DNA from 4 places in the Halomonas tibetensis genome. Region 1 is predicted to be linked to each of the others. Evidence: predicted binding sites of a transcription regulator. Region 1 holds the regulator's gene; each other region holds the start of a gene.
The links. Region 1 encodes FNR, which switches genes on or off when oxygen is low (the NO sensors DNR and NnrR bind a similar motif). Its sites were predicted from a motif close to TTGATNTANATCAA; they were not measured.
Positions count from the first base shown of each region.

Region 1 (2,200 bases):
GACCAGAAGCAGCCGGGTTTTCCCGAGCACGTGTTACCGGAGTACCTGGCGTCCATCGGCGTCGAGTATCGCATCCTCGAGCGTGATACCTACTCGGTGGTCAAGGAGAAGACTCCAGAGGGCAGGACCACCTGCGCACTCTGCTCGAGGCTGCGACGCGGCTCTCTATATGGTTTTGCGGAAGAGATCGGCGCCACCAAGGTTGCCCTGGGTCACCATCGCGAAGATATCCTCGAGACGCTGTTCCTCAATCTGTTTTTCGCTGGCAGCCTCAAGGCTATGCCACCCAAGCTGCTTGCCGACGATGGCAAGAACATTCTGATCCGCCCGCTGGCCTATTGCCGGGAGGCCGATATCGCCGAGTATGCGCGGCTGATGGAATTTCCAATCATTCCCTGCAATCTTTGCGGCTCCCAGCCCAACCTTCAACGTCAGGTGGTCAAGGAAATGCTCGCCGATTGGGAAGGTAAACACCCCGGCCGTCTGGAGAGCATGTTCAAGGCGGTAACCAATGTGGCCCCGTCGCAGCTTGCCGACCGCGAGCTGTTCGACTTCGCCGGGCTGGAAGAGAAGCAGGCGCGAGTGTTGGCCAGCAGGATCGATCTCCTCAACGAGTCGTAAGCGCTATTTTGCCCCTTCTTCCTCGGCAACCAGAATAAGGGATTCCAGATCGAGGATGTGTACTTCGCGGCCAGAGACCTCAACTAGGCCCTGGCTCTGGAACCGACCGAGAATTCGACTGACGGTCTCCACGGCCAGTCCCAGATAGTTGCCGATGTCGGCCCGCGACATGGAGAGGCGGAAGCTGTAGGGGGAGTAACCGCGTCGGCGAAAACGGTCGGAAAGTCCCGCGAAGAAGCTGGCGAGTCGCTGGTCGGCGGTCTTGCGTGACAGCAGGCGCATCATGCGGCGGTCTGCGCGCAACTCCTTGCTCATGCTCTTGTAGAGCTGGCCGCGTAGCTCGGGCAGAGACTCCGATAGCTGATCCAGCCGGTCGAAGGGAATCTCGCAGACGGTGGTGGTTTCCAGCGCTATCACTGTTCCGGGGTAGTGGTCCTCGTCGATGCCGTCCAGGCCCGCCAGCTCGCTGGGCAGATAGAAGTTGGTGAGCTGGTCGTCGCCGCTACCCTCGGTGGTCACTTGTTTAAGGCTGCCCGAACGTACCGCATAGACGCTGGTGAACGGGCTGTCCTGGCGAAAGAGAGTCTCGCCCTTCTTGAGAGGTGCGCGCCGACGAATGATGGCGTCGAACTGATCCATGTCCTGAATTTCGAGTGCCAGTGGCAGGCACAGCGAGCTCAGACTGCAGGTCTGGCAGCGAGTTTCATGCAGCACGGAGCGCCGCCGTCCGGTCAGGCTATCAGGCATGGCCGCCTTCTCCTTGATCGTGATCATGGCGGACAGTATGGAGGATTCTACGGGCAGGGCAAACCACCTCCAAGGAGGTAGGTCAGTAAGACCGACGGCTCACGACATCGGTGAGGCCCGGGAGGCGAAGACGTCGAGGAGGCGGGCCAGGGAACAGACTCCCTCGGGTGTCACCCTCAGGCACTCGCCGCGGCGCTCCAGCAGCCCCGCCTGGCAGAGCGGGGTCAGGCGCTGCAGGGCATGGGCCATGGCCTCGGCGGCGTCGCGCCCGTGGGCCTTCGACAGCGCGGTGAGGTCCAGCTCATGCCGGCAGGCGAGCGATTCTATGGCGTCGCGTCGCATGCGCTGGGTGGCGTCCAGTCGGTGGCCGACCTCCGCGGGCAATCTGCTTGCGTCCAGCGCAGTTTCATAGTCGGTCAGGGTCATGGCGTTGCGGGTAATGGTGTCGCCGACCCGACTGATGGCGGCGACGCCGAGACCGATCTGATCAACTGGAGGGTAGGGGGTGTAGCCCTGCAGGTCCCGCGCCAGGCGGCCCTCTTCCAGGGCCAGCGCCAGGCTGTCATCCGCGCGGGCAAACTGACCGAGCCCGAGAGGCACATAGCCGGCAGCGGCGAGTCGGTCGCGTGCCTCTCTCATGATCGCCAGCTGGGCCGCCGCTTCGGGCAGATCCTTTGTGTGGATTTCGCGCTGGGGTCGGTAGCGCCGAGGCAGGTGGGCGTAGCGGCGCAGGGTAATGCGTGCCGGCGCCATGGCGATCACCTGATCCAGCGTCTCGCCGAAACCCTCGGGCGTCTGCAGCGGCAGGCCCACGATCAGGTCCAGGTTGAGC
Region 1 covers NZ_JBHRSQ010000007.1:249,099-251,298, forward strand. The annotation lists gene ttcA (tRNA 2-thiocytidine(32) synthetase TtcA) at 1-621, shown strand, start outside; gene fnr (fumarate/nitrate reduction transcriptional regulator Fnr) at 625-1,368, opposite strand; gene hemN (oxygen-independent coproporphyrinogen III oxidase) at 1,468-2,200, opposite strand, start outside.

Region 2 (2,200 bases), on a different contig from region 1:
TCTCCATCGTTAGCACGAGCTCACGCTTGAGCTCTACCCAGTTTTCCTCGCCTTCAGCGTCATACAGCTGCGCTATTCGGTTCTTCTGGTATTGCGCCTGCTCTTCCGGGACACGGCTGTCGGCAAAGGCGACCGTTGCTGCGCGCTGGCTAGCCTGCTCTCCCGCCAGGCGCCCGAAGACCAGCAACTCGGAGAGGGAATTCGAGCCCAGACGGTTGGCCCCGTGAAGCCCCACTGAGGCGCACTCGCCAGCGGCATACAGTCCCTTGATGCCGGTCTCGCAATTGGCGTCGGTTTCTATTCCCCCCATGGTGTAATGCACCGCCGGTCGAATCGGGATGAGCTCATTCACCGGATCGACATTGATGAAGACGTTGGCAAGTTCACAGATGAACGGAAGACGCTCATGCAGATACTCCTTGCCCAGATGGCGCAGGTCCAGGTAGACCACGTCGCTGTCGCCAAACTTGCCGGTTCGCCCCGCCTGCTGCTCCTGCCAGAAGGCTTGGGATAACTTGTCGCGTGGCCCCAGCTCCATGTACTTGTTCTGCGGCTCGCCCAGGGGCGTCTCCGGGCCGAGTCCGTAATCCTGCAGGTAGCGGTAGCCATCCTTGTTCACCAGGATGCCACCCTCGCCACGGCACGCCTCGGTAATCAACACGCCGGACCCTGGAAGCCCGGTCGGATGGTACTGGACAAACTCCATATCCCGCAGAGCAACGCCATGACGAAAGGCCATAGCCATGCCGTCTCCGGTGACGATGCCGGCATTGGTATTGAAGCGGAACAGGCGGCCCGCCCCGCCCGTCGCCAGGATCACCGACTTGGCGCGCAACAGAATCAGCTCACCGGTCGCGATCTCAAGCGCGATGACCCCGGCCACCGCGCCGTCGACGACCGCGAGATCGAGCACGAAATACTCGTCCAGACGTTCGATTTCAGGATACTTCAACGAGGTTTGAAACAGGGTGTGCAGCATGTGGAAACCGGTCTTGTCGGCGGCAAACCAAGTCCGCGCCGTTTTCATGCCGCCGAAGCGCCGTACCTGAACCGAACCATCCGGCTTGCGACTCCAGGGGCAGCCCCAGCGCTCCATCTGCACCAGCTCCCGATGAGCGTGGCGAATGAAATAGTCAACGACGCCCTGTTCGGCGAGCCAGTCACCCCCTGCAACCGTATCGTCAAAGTGCGCCTGCAAACTGTCCTCGGCACTGGTCACAGCGGCGGCACCACCTTCTGCCGACACTGTGTGGGATCGCATGGGATAGACTTTCGAGAGCATTACGATGCGCTGCTGACGGTTCTCTTTTCTGGCGCTTTCGGCAGCAGCGATCGCCGCTCGCAAGCCGGCACCTCCGCCCCCCACGATAACGATGTCAATGTCCTGTTCTCGCATGGTTCTCCCCGATGATCGATTGCCGGCTAGACCTGATTAACTGGATGATAGGCGTTCCTGGGCAGGATAAGGCGTCATCACATAACACCTTAGTTGAAAGAGCAGGCAACCTTGCTCAGGATCAACTAATTTTTCCATGAACCTGACTCACCAGCCCCTTTTTTCAAGGGGCTTAATGGGAAGCATACTCATGAAATACCTAATGAAGCTTGCACCGTTCATCGTGGCCATCATCGTGGCGCTGATGCCAGTGCCCGCCGGGTTGGCTCCCCATGCCTGGTATTTCTTTGCGATCTTTCTGGGCGTTGTCGTCGGGCTGGTGTTCGAGCCATTGCCAGGAGCGGTGATTGGTCTTATCGGCATTGTCGTCGCGGCGCTGTTGGCTCCATGGGTACTGTTCTCTCCCGAGCAACTGGCCGAACCTGGATTCAGTTCCTCCGGGCGGGCTTTTTCATGGGCGGTGTCCGGCTTCACCAATTCGACGGTATGGCTGATCTTTGGCGCCTTTATGTTCGCCCTCGGCTACGAGAAAACCGGGCTGGGGCGCCGGATCGCCCTATGGCTGGTCAAGACCATGGGGCGCAGGACGCTGACCCTGGGATATGCGGTGATGCTGGCTGACGCGGTGCTGGCTCCCTTCACGCCTTCCAACACGGCGCGTAGCGGGGGCACCATCTACCCAGTGGTGCGTAACCTTCCCGAACTCTACGATTCGCACCCGAACGATCCGAGCAGCAAGCGCATCGGCAGTTTCCTGATGTGGACAGCGATCGCCTCGACCTGCGTCACCAGCTCTCTGTTCTT
Region 2 covers NZ_JBHRSQ010000009.1:22,299-24,498, forward strand. The annotation lists gene frdA (fumarate reductase (quinol) flavoprotein subunit) at 1-1,396, opposite strand, end outside; gene ACFODV_RS06355 (anion permease) at 1,599-2,200, shown strand, end outside.
Region 2: frdA (fumarate reductase (quinol) flavoprotein subunit) is a predicted target of FNR. The motif match lies at 1,508-1,521, and genes of this name have one in related genera.

Region 3 (2,200 bases), on a different contig from region 1:
ACATTGCAAGTCTCATCTCCGCTCTCCTTGTCAGTTCCCCTCAGTCAAGACGATTCCTGGCGATCTTGCGAGCTGCTCACGCTGCACCGCATTAACAGTTGTACACCATGCTCGACAGGCGCGGCTTTTTTTGCGGTCAAATGCCAATGCCTTATAGGAATCTCAGGCAGCAAGGGCTATGGGCGTCATCGGAAATCTTTACAAGACTTTTGCAAATATCGTTTATATAGTACTTTTTGTACAAGTTTTGCCTCTTTAGGCTCCACGAGTCCGCTACGATAGACGAGAGGAACGCCCTGATGAAAACGCCCAACCTCCTGACCGTTACCGTGATCGCCGCCGGCTATGTGGTCGTGAGCCAAATGGCCCTGGCCCAAGCGGGCATAGACAACGTTGATCAGATGCTTGCCAACCAGCTGGTCAACCACCACCCCATGGCCGTCACGAACGTCCGAGCACAGCCTTATGTGCGCGCAAGTCTCCACTACACCCACTTGTCCGAGGACGAGTTACTCGGCTTCGATATGCATTACAGCCATGGGGCCGTCGGTCAACTGGGCATGGATCTGGCCGTATCACCGGGTCTGATGTTGAACGGCTTCATCAGCTACGCCGACGTCTCGCCCGACTCGCGCCTTAACAAAATCGGCAAAGCCAACATTGACCCCGTGACCATTGGCGGAGGCATCACCTACCGCTTCTGATCGAGAGCAGGTACTTAGCGGTGCAGGCCAGGTCTCGATACGGCTCGTGCTGCAATGCAGGATCCTTGCTCTGGATCAATATCGCAGTGTCGGATGCTGATTAAAATAGGATTATCGATCGACAAGATGTCGACTGTCAGTTGCTAGACTTAAGCAAAAAGCCAGTCATAGAACAACCACCCATGGCTCTAACGAAGGAGTTGCCCCATGCGCAAGACCCTCCCCACTCTGCTCGCCGCCGGCCTTGCCGCTGCGACTTTCACCACCAGCACCCAAGTCTTGGCCTATGGCGCAGGTGACTTCTTTACACGCCTGGGCGTGGCCAAGGTGGCTCCCAAGAACGACAACGGTTCGTTGGTTAACGGCGCCGTCGATGTGGACGTACAGGACGATACCGGTTTCGCCTTTACTCTGGGCTATCGCTTCCACGACAAAATCGGCGTCGAGCTGCTGGCGGCCGAACAGTTCGAGCATGACATCGAGCTTAGCGTGGGTGGTAGTGTGGCGGATGTTGCTTCCACCAAGCATCTACCGCCGACTCTGACCGTGCAGTACTACCCCTTGGGCGGTACAGAAGCTCTGGTGCAGCCCTATGTAGGGGTGGGCGTCAACTACACTATTTTTTCCAGTGAGAAGAGTGGCCTTGGTGACCTGAGCCTCGACGACTCATGGGGTGCCGCCGGCCAAGTGGGCGTGGACCTGCTGATCAATGATAACTGGGCGCTCAATGCCGCTGCCTGGTACATTGATATCGAAACCGATGCAAGCCTCAACGGCAACGATATCGGATCCGTCAAGATCGACCCCCTGGTGGTGATGGGCGGCGTCAGCTACCGCTTCTGATCTTCCCAGCTGAGCAGGTGCACAGGGCCCGCCATTGGCGGGCCCTGTGCGTTTTGTAACAGGCGCATAACATCAGTTCTCGGTCACCAGACGATCAATCGTTTTCACGGCCTGGATCAGCATCAGCCGTTCGACACCCCCTACCCCGGACTGAGCCAGCCAGGCCTCTACTGCTGGAGCGACGTCGCACTTGGCCGGCATCGGCGCTCGGGTCTCCACCAAGGTCTCCAGGCGCACGATGAACACGAAGCGCAGCCACTGGGGAAGCGCCATGGTATCGGCGCAGAATGGCTCGATACTCTCGAAGGCGATGGGGTCAGGCTTTGCCATTCGCCACTGATCGGTGGCGCGCAGGGTGGCCTCCAACTCGCGCAGGGCAGCCGCCAGTTCGTGGTGAACGCTCATTGTGACGTCCTCGCATGCATGAAAAATACCATTATCCCTGCGCGCTACTTCGCCGGCCACCCCATCGGCCATCCCACGGCTACACCACATGCTATTTCCCACCGAACATTGTTCTCCAGGGCTTATCTAGTTCACCAGGGCTTATCTACCCAGCGTGCTCACCGGGTTTATACACTGGACACTCTACATCGCCACTAGGGTGATGGCGTCGCGAAGCCCCGTACACAGTTTTCGTGCATGGGGCTGTG
Region 3 covers NZ_JBHRSQ010000017.1:53,271-55,470, reverse strand. The annotation lists gene ACFODV_RS12885 (hypothetical protein) at 1-16, opposite strand, end outside; gene ACFODV_RS12880 (OmpW family outer membrane protein) at 300-704, shown strand; gene ACFODV_RS12875 (OmpW/AlkL family protein) at 912-1,547, shown strand; gene ACFODV_RS12870 (YqcC family protein) at 1,620-1,952, opposite strand.
Region 3: ACFODV_RS12875 (OmpW/AlkL family protein) is a predicted target of FNR. The motif match lies at 770-783, and genes of this name have one in related genera.

Region 4 (2,200 bases), on a different contig from region 1:
CGATGACTTTTCCCTGTCCCCCTATACCGTGATCATCTTCATGCTATTCAGCTTCTTCCTGCTGGGCATGTTCCTGGATGACTTCGCCATCCTGTTCATCACGGTGCCGCTCTACGTGCCCATCGTGCGCGAACTGGGCTTCGACACCACCTGGTTTGCGGTGCTCTTCATCCTAAGCATGCAGTCCGCCTACCTGACGCCCCCCTTCGGCTACAACCTGTTCTACATGCGATCGGTCGCCCCGAAGTCCATAACGATCGTGGATATCTACCGCTCCGCCCTGCCCTTTGTCGCCCTGCAGATCCTCGGCCTGGCGTTGATAGTCGCCTACCCGAGCATCGCTCTCTGGCTGCCCGGCCTGCTGTTCTAGGCCATCCGCGGAGTGCCTCGCGGCACCCCGCGGACGACCGGAGCCCGCCATGAGCGTGCCACCAAAACATCATCGAATCGACACTGGCAAAATCGCCAAACAGCCGCCATAGTGTGCATGTCGCAATCGCCCACTGGAGCATCATGAGTACTGCACGTCACACCCACGGCGCGGATCTTTCCGACCCCCCGCGAAGTAGCCCTGACCTCGACGTCAGGGACCTGGAAAAACGCTCACGCCTCATGCGCATCGTGAGCCGGCTGATCGCCGTATCAGACCTTGGTTGCCGAGACATTGCCCGACGCGCCGGCCTGCCGGCCCAGAAGGTCAGCGATCTGCTCTCCGGCCGCATCGAGCATCTATCGGTCGAAGAGTTGCAGCTTCTCCACCGCACCATCGATCGACAGCCCACCTCGCACTGACGCCGTCGCACCCCATTCAAATCGCACGCCCCGACGATGTCCCGTTGGGGCGTGTGCGTTTATGGGTCGTTTTTTCCCGCCAGAGACTTGCGCGAACATTACGCGAACATTAAGAGCATGCTAACAATCTCTTGATTCATATCAAGCGCCCCGACCTTGGTCGAAGGTAATCTTTCCGGTGTCATCCTTCTTTACCGCCGCAGGGCAATTCCCCGCGACACCCAGCCACCGGAGGCGCCATGGATCATATTCGCCGCTCCCTTCTCGGCCAGTTGGCCCGCCTCAGCGCGGGTGCCGCCCTGATACCGCTTTCAAGCGTTGCCAGCGCCGGAATCAACAGCCAGCCGCCGCGCCGAGAAGGCGATCCCACCAAGCGCTACGGCATGCTCATCGACCTGCGCCAGTGTATCGGCTGCCAGGCCTGCACCGTATCGTGCCATATCGAAAACGACGCCCCGCTGGGCAAGTTTCGCACCACCGTTTCCCAGTACGAGGTGGAGCACCAGGAGACCGGCGAGCTGGCCACCTTCATGTTGCCGCGCCTGTGCAACCACTGCGAAAACCCGCCCTGCGTGCCGGTCTGCCCGGTGGAAGCCACCTTTCAACGCCAGGACGGCATCGTGGTGGTAGACAGCGACCGCTGCGTGGGCTGCGCCTACTGCGTCAACGCCTGTCCCTACGACGCACGCTTCATCAACGACAAGACCCAGACCGCCGACAAGTGCACCTTCTGCGCCCATCGCCTGGAAGCCGGCCTGCTGCCGGCCTGCGTGGAGAGCTGCGTGGGCGGCGCGCGGATCATCGGCGACATGCGCGACCCGGAAAGCCAGATCAGCCGCATGATCGCCGAGCACCGCGACGCGCTCATGGTGCTGCAGCCTGAAAAGAACACCCTGCCCCAGGTCTTCTATCTCGGCATGGACGAGCGCTTCACCACGCGCCCGCTCGCCGAGCCGGTGGCCCTGGAAGTCCTCGATCCCCAAGGCAAGGAGATGGGTTATGAATTCCATGGCCATTGAGCTGCTCGCTCCGCGCTACGCCATCGCCTGGTACCCCTGGGCCGTGCAGTACTTCTTCCTGATCGCCATCTCCTACGCCACTCTGTGGCTGGCCGCCCCGGCGCTGGTGTTCGGCAAGGAGAAGTGGCTGCCTACCGCGCGCCTCGCCCTGCTGGCCTGCCTGACCACCACCCTGGTGGCCCCGGTGGCGCTGCTCGCCGACCTTCACCAGCCGCTGCGCTTCTGGCACTTCTACGCCTTCTCCACCTCGAGCTCCTGGATGTCCATCGGCAGCCTGATCCTGCCGCTCTACGTGGTGGGCGTGCTTGTGCTCAGCTGGCTGGCCTGGCGTCCCGCGCTGCAGGCCAACCGCCAGGCAGACGGCCTTATGGGGCTCACTGCACGCTGGC
Region 4 covers NZ_JBHRSQ010000004.1:157,172-159,371, forward strand. The annotation lists gene ACFODV_RS00915 (TRAP transporter large permease) at 1-370, shown strand, start outside; gene ACFODV_RS00920 (XRE family transcriptional regulator) at 514-792, shown strand; gene dsrO (sulfate reduction electron transfer complex DsrMKJOP subunit DsrO) at 1,032-1,811, shown strand; gene nrfD (NrfD/PsrC family molybdoenzyme membrane anchor subunit) at 1,792-2,200, shown strand, end outside.
Region 4: dsrO (sulfate reduction electron transfer complex DsrMKJOP subunit DsrO) is a predicted target of FNR. The motif match lies at 924-937, and genes of this name have one in related genera.